Regions from separate parts of the Listeria marthii genome, predicted to be linked through region 1. Evidence: a T-box and tRNA genes for the amino acid it is inferred to sense, from the RefSeq annotation. Region 1 holds a T-box; the other holds one or more tRNA genes.
The links. The T-box of region 1 lies ahead of glyQ (glycine--tRNA ligase subunit alpha). A T-box ahead of a tRNA ligase gene usually reads a tRNA of that ligase, here a tRNA-Gly.

Region 1 (4,534 bases):
CAGATTATTTTCATCGATACACCAGGAATACATAAACCAAAACATAAATTAGGCGATTTCATGGTAAAAATCGCATTAAACACATTCCAAGAAGTAGACTTAATTTATTTTGTAATCGACGCATCTACTGGATTTGGTCGCGGTGATGAATTTATCATTGAAAAACTTAAAAACGTGCAAACACCTGTTTTTCTTTTAATTAATAAAATTGATTTAATTGCACCAGAAGATTTATTCAAATTGATTGAACAGTACCGTGAGTTGATGGATTTTGAAGAAATCATCCCTATCTCAGCACTTCAAGGGAATAACGTGCCTAATTTATTAGAGCAAACGAACGCTAATTTAGAAATCGGACCTATGTATTATCCAAAAGACCAAATTACGGATCACCCAGAACGGTTCATCATTTCCGAACTAATTCGTGAACAAGTTTTACAATTAACTAGGGAAGAAGTGCCGCATTCGGTTGCTGTAGTTATCGAAGGGATTGAAAAAAATCCTAAGACAGAAAAACTTACTATCAATGCAACAATTATTGTCGAAAGAAGTACACAAAAGGGCATTATCATTGGTAAACAAGGTCAAATGCTTAAACAAATCGGCATGCGTGCGAGAAAAGAAATTGAAAGCTTGCTCGGTTCTAAAGTATTTTTAGAAATCTGGGTAAAAGTTCAAAAGAATTGGCGCGACAAAGAACATTATTTACAAGATTACGGTTTCGACCGCGAAGAGTATTAAAAAAAGCATCTGGTACACAATCGAAATTGTGTGCCAGATGCTTTTACTTATTCTTGTTCAGTCCAGTTATAGTTGTCATACTCGACATCATATGGGCCTGAGTTAAACACTTCATAGTAAAGTGTTAATTCTTTTGATTCACCAGCTTGAATTTCTCCAGAGAATGCATCTTCTGTAATTTGTTGTCCATAATCGTCATCGGTATCATCATACAATGAAACGTCTTCAGAAAAGAACTCAATTGGATCAGAGCTTGTGTTTTCAAATTTCACTTTTACTTTATAAATTTCATAACCTTCTTTTTTCTGAGAAAGTTCAGGTTTGGAAATAGTGACTGTGCTACCATTTTCAATCGTAACAGCTTCACCAAAGTTTACATCTGTGTAGTCATCGTAATAATTTTCATCATAGTCTTCCTCGAAGTTACTGGTGTTCGTATCTTCGCCGGATTCATAATTATAAATAGAAAATGGGTTATTAGCTAATTTAGACAGTGAAGCCGTCACTACATTTAGACCAGCTATTAATACGAAAAAGCCAATTCCAAATGATAATCCAGCAACAATAATTCCTGCCCATCTTTCTTTTCTTACAATAAGCAAAATAATTCCCACAACAACACCTATGAATGTGAGTGTAAATAAGCTGATAAGTAATATAAGTAACATATCCATAGTTTAAAAAATCCTTTCTTTTCATGCCTTTTTCTCTATTTTACAATAGGTAAGCTCGGAAAGATAGCAAAAAATTTAAAAAGACATAAACATAAAGAAAATGTTATAATAAACCGTATGAAAAAAGGGAGGCTTACCACATGGAAAAATGCGAAGGAATCGTGATACGGCAAACGAGTTACCGTGAATCAGATAAAATTGTCCGAATGTATACACGTGAATTTGGGAAAATTGGTGTGGTAGCTCGCGGCGCAAAAAAAACAAAAAGCAGACTAGCCGCAGTAACCCAATTATTTACGAATGGTTATTTTACTTTTTTCGGCGGAAATGGTCTTGGCACGCTTCAACAAGGCGAAGTAATAGAAAACTTTTCTTCTATCCAACAAGATATTTTTATGACGGCTTATGCGACCTATGTATGCGAACTACTTGATAAAGCAACTGAAGAGCGTCAACCGAACCCATACTTATATGAACTAACTTTTCAAATTTTGCGTGATATAGATGAAGGGTACGACCCACAAATCCTTACTCAAATCTATGAAATGAAAATGTTGCCTGTTCTTGGGCTCTATCCAACTATGGATAAATGTGCTATCTGCGGTGAAACAACCGGACATTTTGATTTTTCAACGAGAAGTAATGGGATTATTTGCCATCGTTGTTTTGATAGAGATCGTTACCGGATGCATTTGCCAGAAAATGTGGTGAAGCTTTTACGGTTATTCTTTATCTTCCAATTAGATAGACTAGGCAACATTGATGTCAAACCAGAAACAAAAGAATGGCTCCAAAAAGCAATTGATACTTACTACGATGAATATTCCGGTTTATATTTAAAAAGCAGGAAATTTTTACGCGATATGGATAAATGGGAAAATATGTTAAAAAAAGAGAGCGACGATTGACTTTTTAGCAAAAATACAGTATCTTTTAATATATCAACTAATAGGTACGTTGAAGGAAAATAGTAACAAGAAGCTCTATTTTTAGCGAGTTCGGGTTTGGTGGAAGCCGGATATTTAACTTTTTGTGAAGGCGTTCTGGAGTACAGCGAAATCAAGGTGGGAATTATTTCAATTCCAAATAGGGTGGAACCGCGAGCTAACTCTCGTCCCTATATGCTTTAAATCAGCATATAGAGACGAGAGTTTTTATATTGGCTGAATTATTTTTGGAGGTGGAAGCAATGAATTTACAAACAATGATTAGAACATTACAAGATTATTGGTCCGAGCAAGGTTGTATTATGTTGCAATCGTATGATGTGGAAAAAGGTGCCGGTACAATGAGTCCGTACACTTTCTTAAAAGCAATTGGTCCAGAACCGTGGAAAGCAGGATACGTGGAGCCATCTCGTCGTCCAGCTGATGGTCGTTATGGAGAAAATCCAAATAGATTATTCCAACATCACCAATTCCAAGTCGTGATGAAGCCTTCTCCTGACAATATTCAAGAGCTTTATCTTGGTTCTTTAGAAAAATTAGGAATTAATCCATTAGAACATGATATCCGTTTTGTAGAAGATAACTGGGAGAATCCATCACTTGGTTGTGCTGGTCTTGGTTGGGAAGTTTGGTTAGATGGTATGGAAATCACTCAATTCACTTATTTCCAACAAGTAGGTGGCTTAGAATGTTTCCCTGTCACTTCCGAAATTACTTACGGCGTAGAACGTTTAGCAAGTTATATTCAAGACAAAGAAAATGTGTTTGATTTAGAATGGACAGAAGGTATTAGCTACCGCGATATTTTCTTCCAAGCAGAATTCGAAAACTCCACATACGCGTTTGAAACGTCCAATACAGACATGTTGTTGTCCCTTTTTGACACATACGAAAGAGAAGCTACGCGCCAAATGCAAGATGGACTCGTTTTCCCAGCATATGATTACGTATTGAAATGTTCGCATACATTTAACCTATTAGACGCTCGTGGCGTTGTTTCAGTAACGGAACGCGCGCAGTATATTGGTCGAATCAGAAACTTAGCAAGACGTATCGCGAAAACATTTTATGAATCACGAGAAAAATTGGGCTTCCCATTACTCAAAGAAGAGGGAGGAAAACGTCATGAGTAAAGACTTTTTATTAGAAATTGGTTTAGAAGAAATGCCCGCACAATATGTGACTAGTTCTGTTGCGCAATTAGAAAAACGGGTAACTGACTGGTTAAATGAGAATAAAATCGAATATGGCGCAGTTAAAACCTATTCGACACCAAGACGTTTAACTGTTCTTGTCGAAGAAATGGCAGAAGAACAAGCCAATCGCGTGGAAGAAGCAAAAGGCCCAGCGAAAAAAATCGCTTTGGACGAGGACGGCAATTGGTCAAAAGCGGCACTAGGTTTCGCAAAAAGTCAAAAAGTAGAGCCAGCTGACCTTACTTTCCGTGATATTAAAGGCGTTGAATATATCTACATTAAAAAAGAAGTGATCGGCGAAAAAACAACCGCATTACTTCCAAACTTAGAAAAAGTAGTAACAAGTATGACTTTCCCTGTAAGTATGCATTGGGGTAGCAATGATTTACGCTACATCCGCCCAATCAAATGGCTTATCGCGATGTTCGGCGAAGAAATCATCCCATTTGAGATTACTGGTGTGTCAACAAGTAATACATCACGCGGCCATCGTTTCTTAGGAAAAACAGCTACAATTAAACAACCAAGCGACTATTCTAATGCCTTATTAGAACAATTCGTAGTTGTTAATGCCGAAGACCGGAAACAAGCTATCGCTGAACAATTACGCGAACTAGAATCAATGGAAAACTGGCAAATTAAAGAGGACGCTGATTTGCTAGAAGAAGTTACAAACCTTGTCGAATATCCAACTGTTTTAGCTGGAAATTTCGAAAAAGAATATTTGGAACTACCAGAAGAAGTTTTAATCACTACGATGAAAGAACACCAACGTTATTTCCCAGTTTTCAGCAAAGAAGGAGAATTATTACCACATTTTGTTACTGTGCGTAATGGTAATCATGAAAATCTGGAAACCGTAGCACGCGGAAATGAAAAAGTGTTGCGCGCTCGTTTATCTGATGCGGATTTCTTCTATCAAGAAGATTTAAAAATGACGATTGACCAAGCCGTAGCTAAACTACAAAATATCGTT
Region 2 (4,534 bases), on a different contig from region 1:
CCAGCCTTCGACGCGTTTGCCAGCTGTTCTTTCGTCGTAGTACATTTTAATTTGTTCATCGTATTCTGCTAAAATGGTTGAGTCCATTTTTTGATAGGTATTTTCATGATATACCAAGTCTTGAGGCAATCTTGGCTTGGCTTTTTCGCTGTCTGCCGCTGGATGGCCAATGGTTAAGCCGAATAGTGGCATGGTGTATGGTGGCAAATCCAAAATTTCGGCGATTTGTGCGACATTGTTACGAATTCCGCCAATGAAGCAAATGCCTAGTCCTAGTGATTCTGCAGCGATAGCCATATTTTGTGCAGCAAGTGCAGCATCTATCACAGAAACAAGCCATTTCTCAGAGGTTTCAAGTGCTTCTGTATTTACTTGATGTTCTTCTAAAATCGCATGATGGCGCGCTAAATCGGCCACGAAAATAAATAATTGTCCTGTTTGTACGGTATACGGTTGGTTTCCCGCAATTGCTGAGATTTGTTCGCGAAGTGTTTTATCTGTTATTCCAATGATGGAGTATGCTTGAACAAAGCTGGATGTAGAAGCGGCTTGTGCGCTCTTGATAAGTAAGCTCAACTCTTCTTTCGTTAAGTCCTTGTCTTCAAATTTTCGCACAGAGTAATGGCCTAGAATGGCATCGATCGCCTGATTCATCCTAACTCCCCCTTAGTCTTGAAATATTTTCCGATCATAATTTGGTTCTTGTAAAAGCGCGCCAAAACTTTGCTGACGTAATGCTTCATAAGCTAAAATTGCTGCTGTATTCGATAAATTCAGCGAGCGAATATGGTCCGTCATCGGAATTCGTAAACAGTTTTCTTCATTATCTTGTAAAAGTTCATCTGGCAAACCTGTAGTTTCTTTTCCGAAAACGAAGAAATAGTTTTTGTTTGGATCGCTATAGTCAATGTCACTATAAACATGACGGCCAAATTTGGTAATGTAGAAAAATTCTCCGCCAGCATTTTTTTCAAAAAATTCATCTAAAGAATCGTAATAAGAAAGTTTGACATTATCCCAGTAATCGAGTCCGGCGCGTTTGAGCATTTTATCGTCGGTTGAAAAACCAAGTGGACGAATTAAATGTAAATAAGTATCTGTTCCAGCACAAGTTCTGGAGATATTTCCGGTATTTGCAGGGATTTCTGGTTGGTATAGTACGATATGATTTGGCATTTCTTTTCACCTGGTTTCTATTAATTTGGTATCGCAGTTAATTCTTGTAGTACTTGTTCATCTTGTTCGGTTTGAAGCGCTTTTTGGACAGCGGCTTCTGCGTCAGCCCCGCCGATTTTGCGTAGCGCCCAGCCGGCTGTTCCGCGGATAACTGGCCTCGGATCATTTTGCAAGCAGTCGATTAAATCTGGCACTGCTGTTTTATCTTTATAGCGCGCTAAAATAATAATAGCATTGCGCTGGATTGGTTTCTTGCCGCGCCACGAGCCTGCCATATCGCCAAACTTCTCTTTGAATTCTCGGTTGGAAATATGTAGAAGTGGCTTTAATTCTGGACGAACAAGTTCTGCATCTGGCTCCATCTCCTCATGAAAGTGGAAATCATGTCCACGATTATAAGGACAAACAACCTGACAAGTATCACAACCATACAAACGATTATGCAACACTTCGCGATATTTTTCATCTAGAAAGTCTTTTGTTTGGGTAAGATAGCTTAAACAAATTTTCGGATTCATTTTGCCCTCACCTAGTAAGGAACCTGTTGGACATGCTTTAACGCATTGGTTACAGCTGCCACACAGGTCGCTTGCTGGCGTATCTGGCTCAAAAGGTATATTGGTTATCATTTCGCCTAAATAGACCCAAGAGCCGTATTCTGGCGTTATTAGTAAAGTGTTTTTTCCGCGCCAGCCAATGCCAGCTCGTTCTGCCACAGCAACATCTGATAATTCACCGGTATCTACCATCGATTTCATCCGCACATCAGGTAACCGTTCGCTTAAAAATTGTTCCAATAATGCTAATTTTTCTCGTAAAACGGTATGATAATCGATGCCCCAAGAAGCACGTGCGAAAACGCCACGTCTTGCTTCTTTTTTGCTGACGGGTGCTTCTTTTAATTTAGACGGGTAAGCAAGAGCAATCGCGATAATCGACTGCGGTTCTTTGAAAATTAGCTCTGGGTAAACACGCTCATCAATTACCGGATGCTCGAAACCTGTAAAGAGATCTAATGCTTCGGCTTCCAGTAACCGTTCTTTTAAAAATAAAAAAGGGTCTGCTGTGGTGAAACCAATTTTTTGAATACCAATTTCATGTGCATAGGCAATTAGCTCTTCTTTTAATGTTGCATAATCCGATTCTGGCTTCACTATCTTCATCCCCTCTCTCCTTATTTTCAGGCAATAAAATAAACGCAATGCTTCGCTTAAAAAGGTCGAAACACTGCGTTGATAACAGGATTTATAAAAAATATAAAGCGGGTGATGGGAATCGAACCCACGACAACAGCTTGGAAGGCTGTAGTTTTACCACTAAACTACACCCGCACGGTAAGTAGTTCTTAGTGTTTTAACAACTTTTATATAATACCATTCTATGTAAGTTTTGACAAGACTTTTTCCGAAATTTCTTTCCAAAAATTAAATATCTACTTTATTTCTAGATTTATTCACGTTTTTTTCATATTTTGACTCTAGAATAAAAGGTATTATCTAATGGAAAGAAGTGAAAGCTATGAAGAAATGGATACAACGTTGGGATTTTTATTTTGTTGGGATTATTGTTATTGCTATCTTTTTTAATTTTTATGGTATTTGGAATGATGATACGGTAAATCCTTATTATACGGCTGCTGTGACAAGTATGGTGCAAAACTTCCACAACTTTTTTTACGGGGCTTTTGATCCTGCTGGTTTTATTACTGTGGACAAGCCGCCTGTTGCACTTTGGCTTCAAGCGATTAGTGCGCTGATTTTTGGCGTGCATGGTTGGAGCGTTATTTTGCCGCAAGCCTTAGCTGGTGTCGGTTCGGTAATTTTGCTTTACGTGCTCGTTAAACCTAGATTTGGTACTTGGGCTGCAAGAATTACCGCGTTAATCATGGCACTTACGCCTATCGCGGTAGCAGTAACACGCACGAATAACATGGATGCGATTCTGGTATTTATTTTATTACTGGCAACCTATTTCCTTTTTAAAGCGGTTTATCGTGCTAAATTTGGTTGGCTTCTGCTTGCTTTTGGATTGATTGGCGTTGGATTTAATGTGAAAATGCTCCAAGCTTTTATGGTTGTTCCAGCATTCCTCTTATTTTACTTTATCGCGGTAAAATTAAGCTGGCGAAAAAAGCTTATTCAATTAGTGGTCGCGCTCATTTTAATGCTTGGCGTGTCTGTTTCATGGGCAGTCGTGGTGGATCAAACTGCTGCGTCTGAACGCCCATACGTTGGTAGTAGTCAAACGAATTCAGTGCTTGAGCTTGCATTTGGCTATAACGGCATGGAGCGGCTACTTGGTCAGGAAACTGGTACTGGTAGTAGCGGTGGCAATATGGAGATGGGTGGGCCACCAAGCAATAATTCCACGGATTCTAGCAATGCGACACCGCCAACGCCTCCAAGTGGAAATATGCAAGGCGGTGCAGATGGTGATGCTGGAACGCCTCCTCAAGGTAATAACGGCACGCCACCAACTGGAGGTCCTGGTAACACTGCAAATGGCGGAACAGGCTCGAAAATGACTGGTAGCACAGGCATGTTTGGCACAGGAAATGCTGGACCGCTTCGTTTATTCCAAACCGCACTTGGTGATCAGATTAGTTGGTTTTTACCACTGGCTATCATCGGAATGTTAGCGATTTTCCTAGCTTATCGAAATGAAAACAAGCGAATTTATCAATTGAACTCTAAGCAAAAAGAAATGGTCTTCTGGGCAGCTTGGCTCATTCCAGTCGCCGGATTCTTTAGTGTTGCTGGATTTTTCCATCATTATTATTTAATTATGCTAGCTCCACCAATTGCAGTACTGAGCGGCGCAGGCTTGGTCGCACTCTTCCGCCTATATCGTCATAAAGATAATTGGCAAAAATTTCTTTTACCAACTACACTTACACTAACTGGCGCACTTCAAGCTTTCTTTGTGGCTAGTTACTTGCCAATTTTAGCAGCTGTTATCGGGATTGCTGCACTTGGGGTTTCCGCCTTGTTAATTGCAATTAGACAAAAACAGCCAAAATTCGCGGCGAAAATAACAGCGCTAGCTTTAGCAATTCTGCTTATCGCACCAACTTATTGGTCCTTGACACCCCTTTTATACGGTGGAAATAGTTCCTTGCCTGAAGCTGGACCACAATTAAAACAATCCAGTGGCGGCGGTTTTGCTGATGCCTCAGTTGATAGTGGTTTGATTAGTTATTTACAAAAAAATAATACCGGCGAAACATATTTATTTGGCACAACGGACGCCACGACAGCCGGCCCTTATATTATTAAAACCAAAGAGGCTGTTATGGCCCTCGGAGGATTCAACGGTACAGACCCAACGCTCACGGTCAAACAGCTAAAACAAATGATTA

Region 2: it has a tRNA-Gly gene. The T-box ahead of glyQ (glycine--tRNA ligase subunit alpha) is inferred to sense a tRNA for this amino acid. The anticodon was not compared.

The regions. Positions count from the first base shown of each region.
Region 1 is NZ_JAASWB010000003.1:241,429-245,962, forward strand. Features, by position in the region: gene era (GTPase Era) at 1-741, shown strand, start outside; gene HCJ55_RS06575 (DUF4352 domain-containing protein) at 789-1,415, opposite strand; gene recO (DNA repair protein RecO) at 1,556-2,323, shown strand; T-box leader at 2,364-2,537, shown strand; gene glyQ (glycine--tRNA ligase subunit alpha) at 2,605-3,495, shown strand; gene glyS (glycine--tRNA ligase subunit beta) at 3,488-4,534, shown strand, end outside.
Region 2 is NZ_JAASWB010000002.1:269,300-273,833, forward strand. Features, by position in the region: gene nfsA (oxygen-insensitive NADPH nitroreductase) at 1-654, opposite strand, end outside; gene trmL (tRNA (uridine(34)/cytosine(34)/5-carboxymethylaminomethyluridine(34)-2'-O)-methyltransferase TrmL) at 667-1,176, opposite strand; gene queG (tRNA epoxyqueuosine(34) reductase QueG) at 1,197-2,339, opposite strand; tRNA gene HCJ55_RS04145 (tRNA-Gly) at 2,437-2,507, opposite strand; gene HCJ55_RS04150 (ArnT family glycosyltransferase) at 2,695-4,534, shown strand, end outside.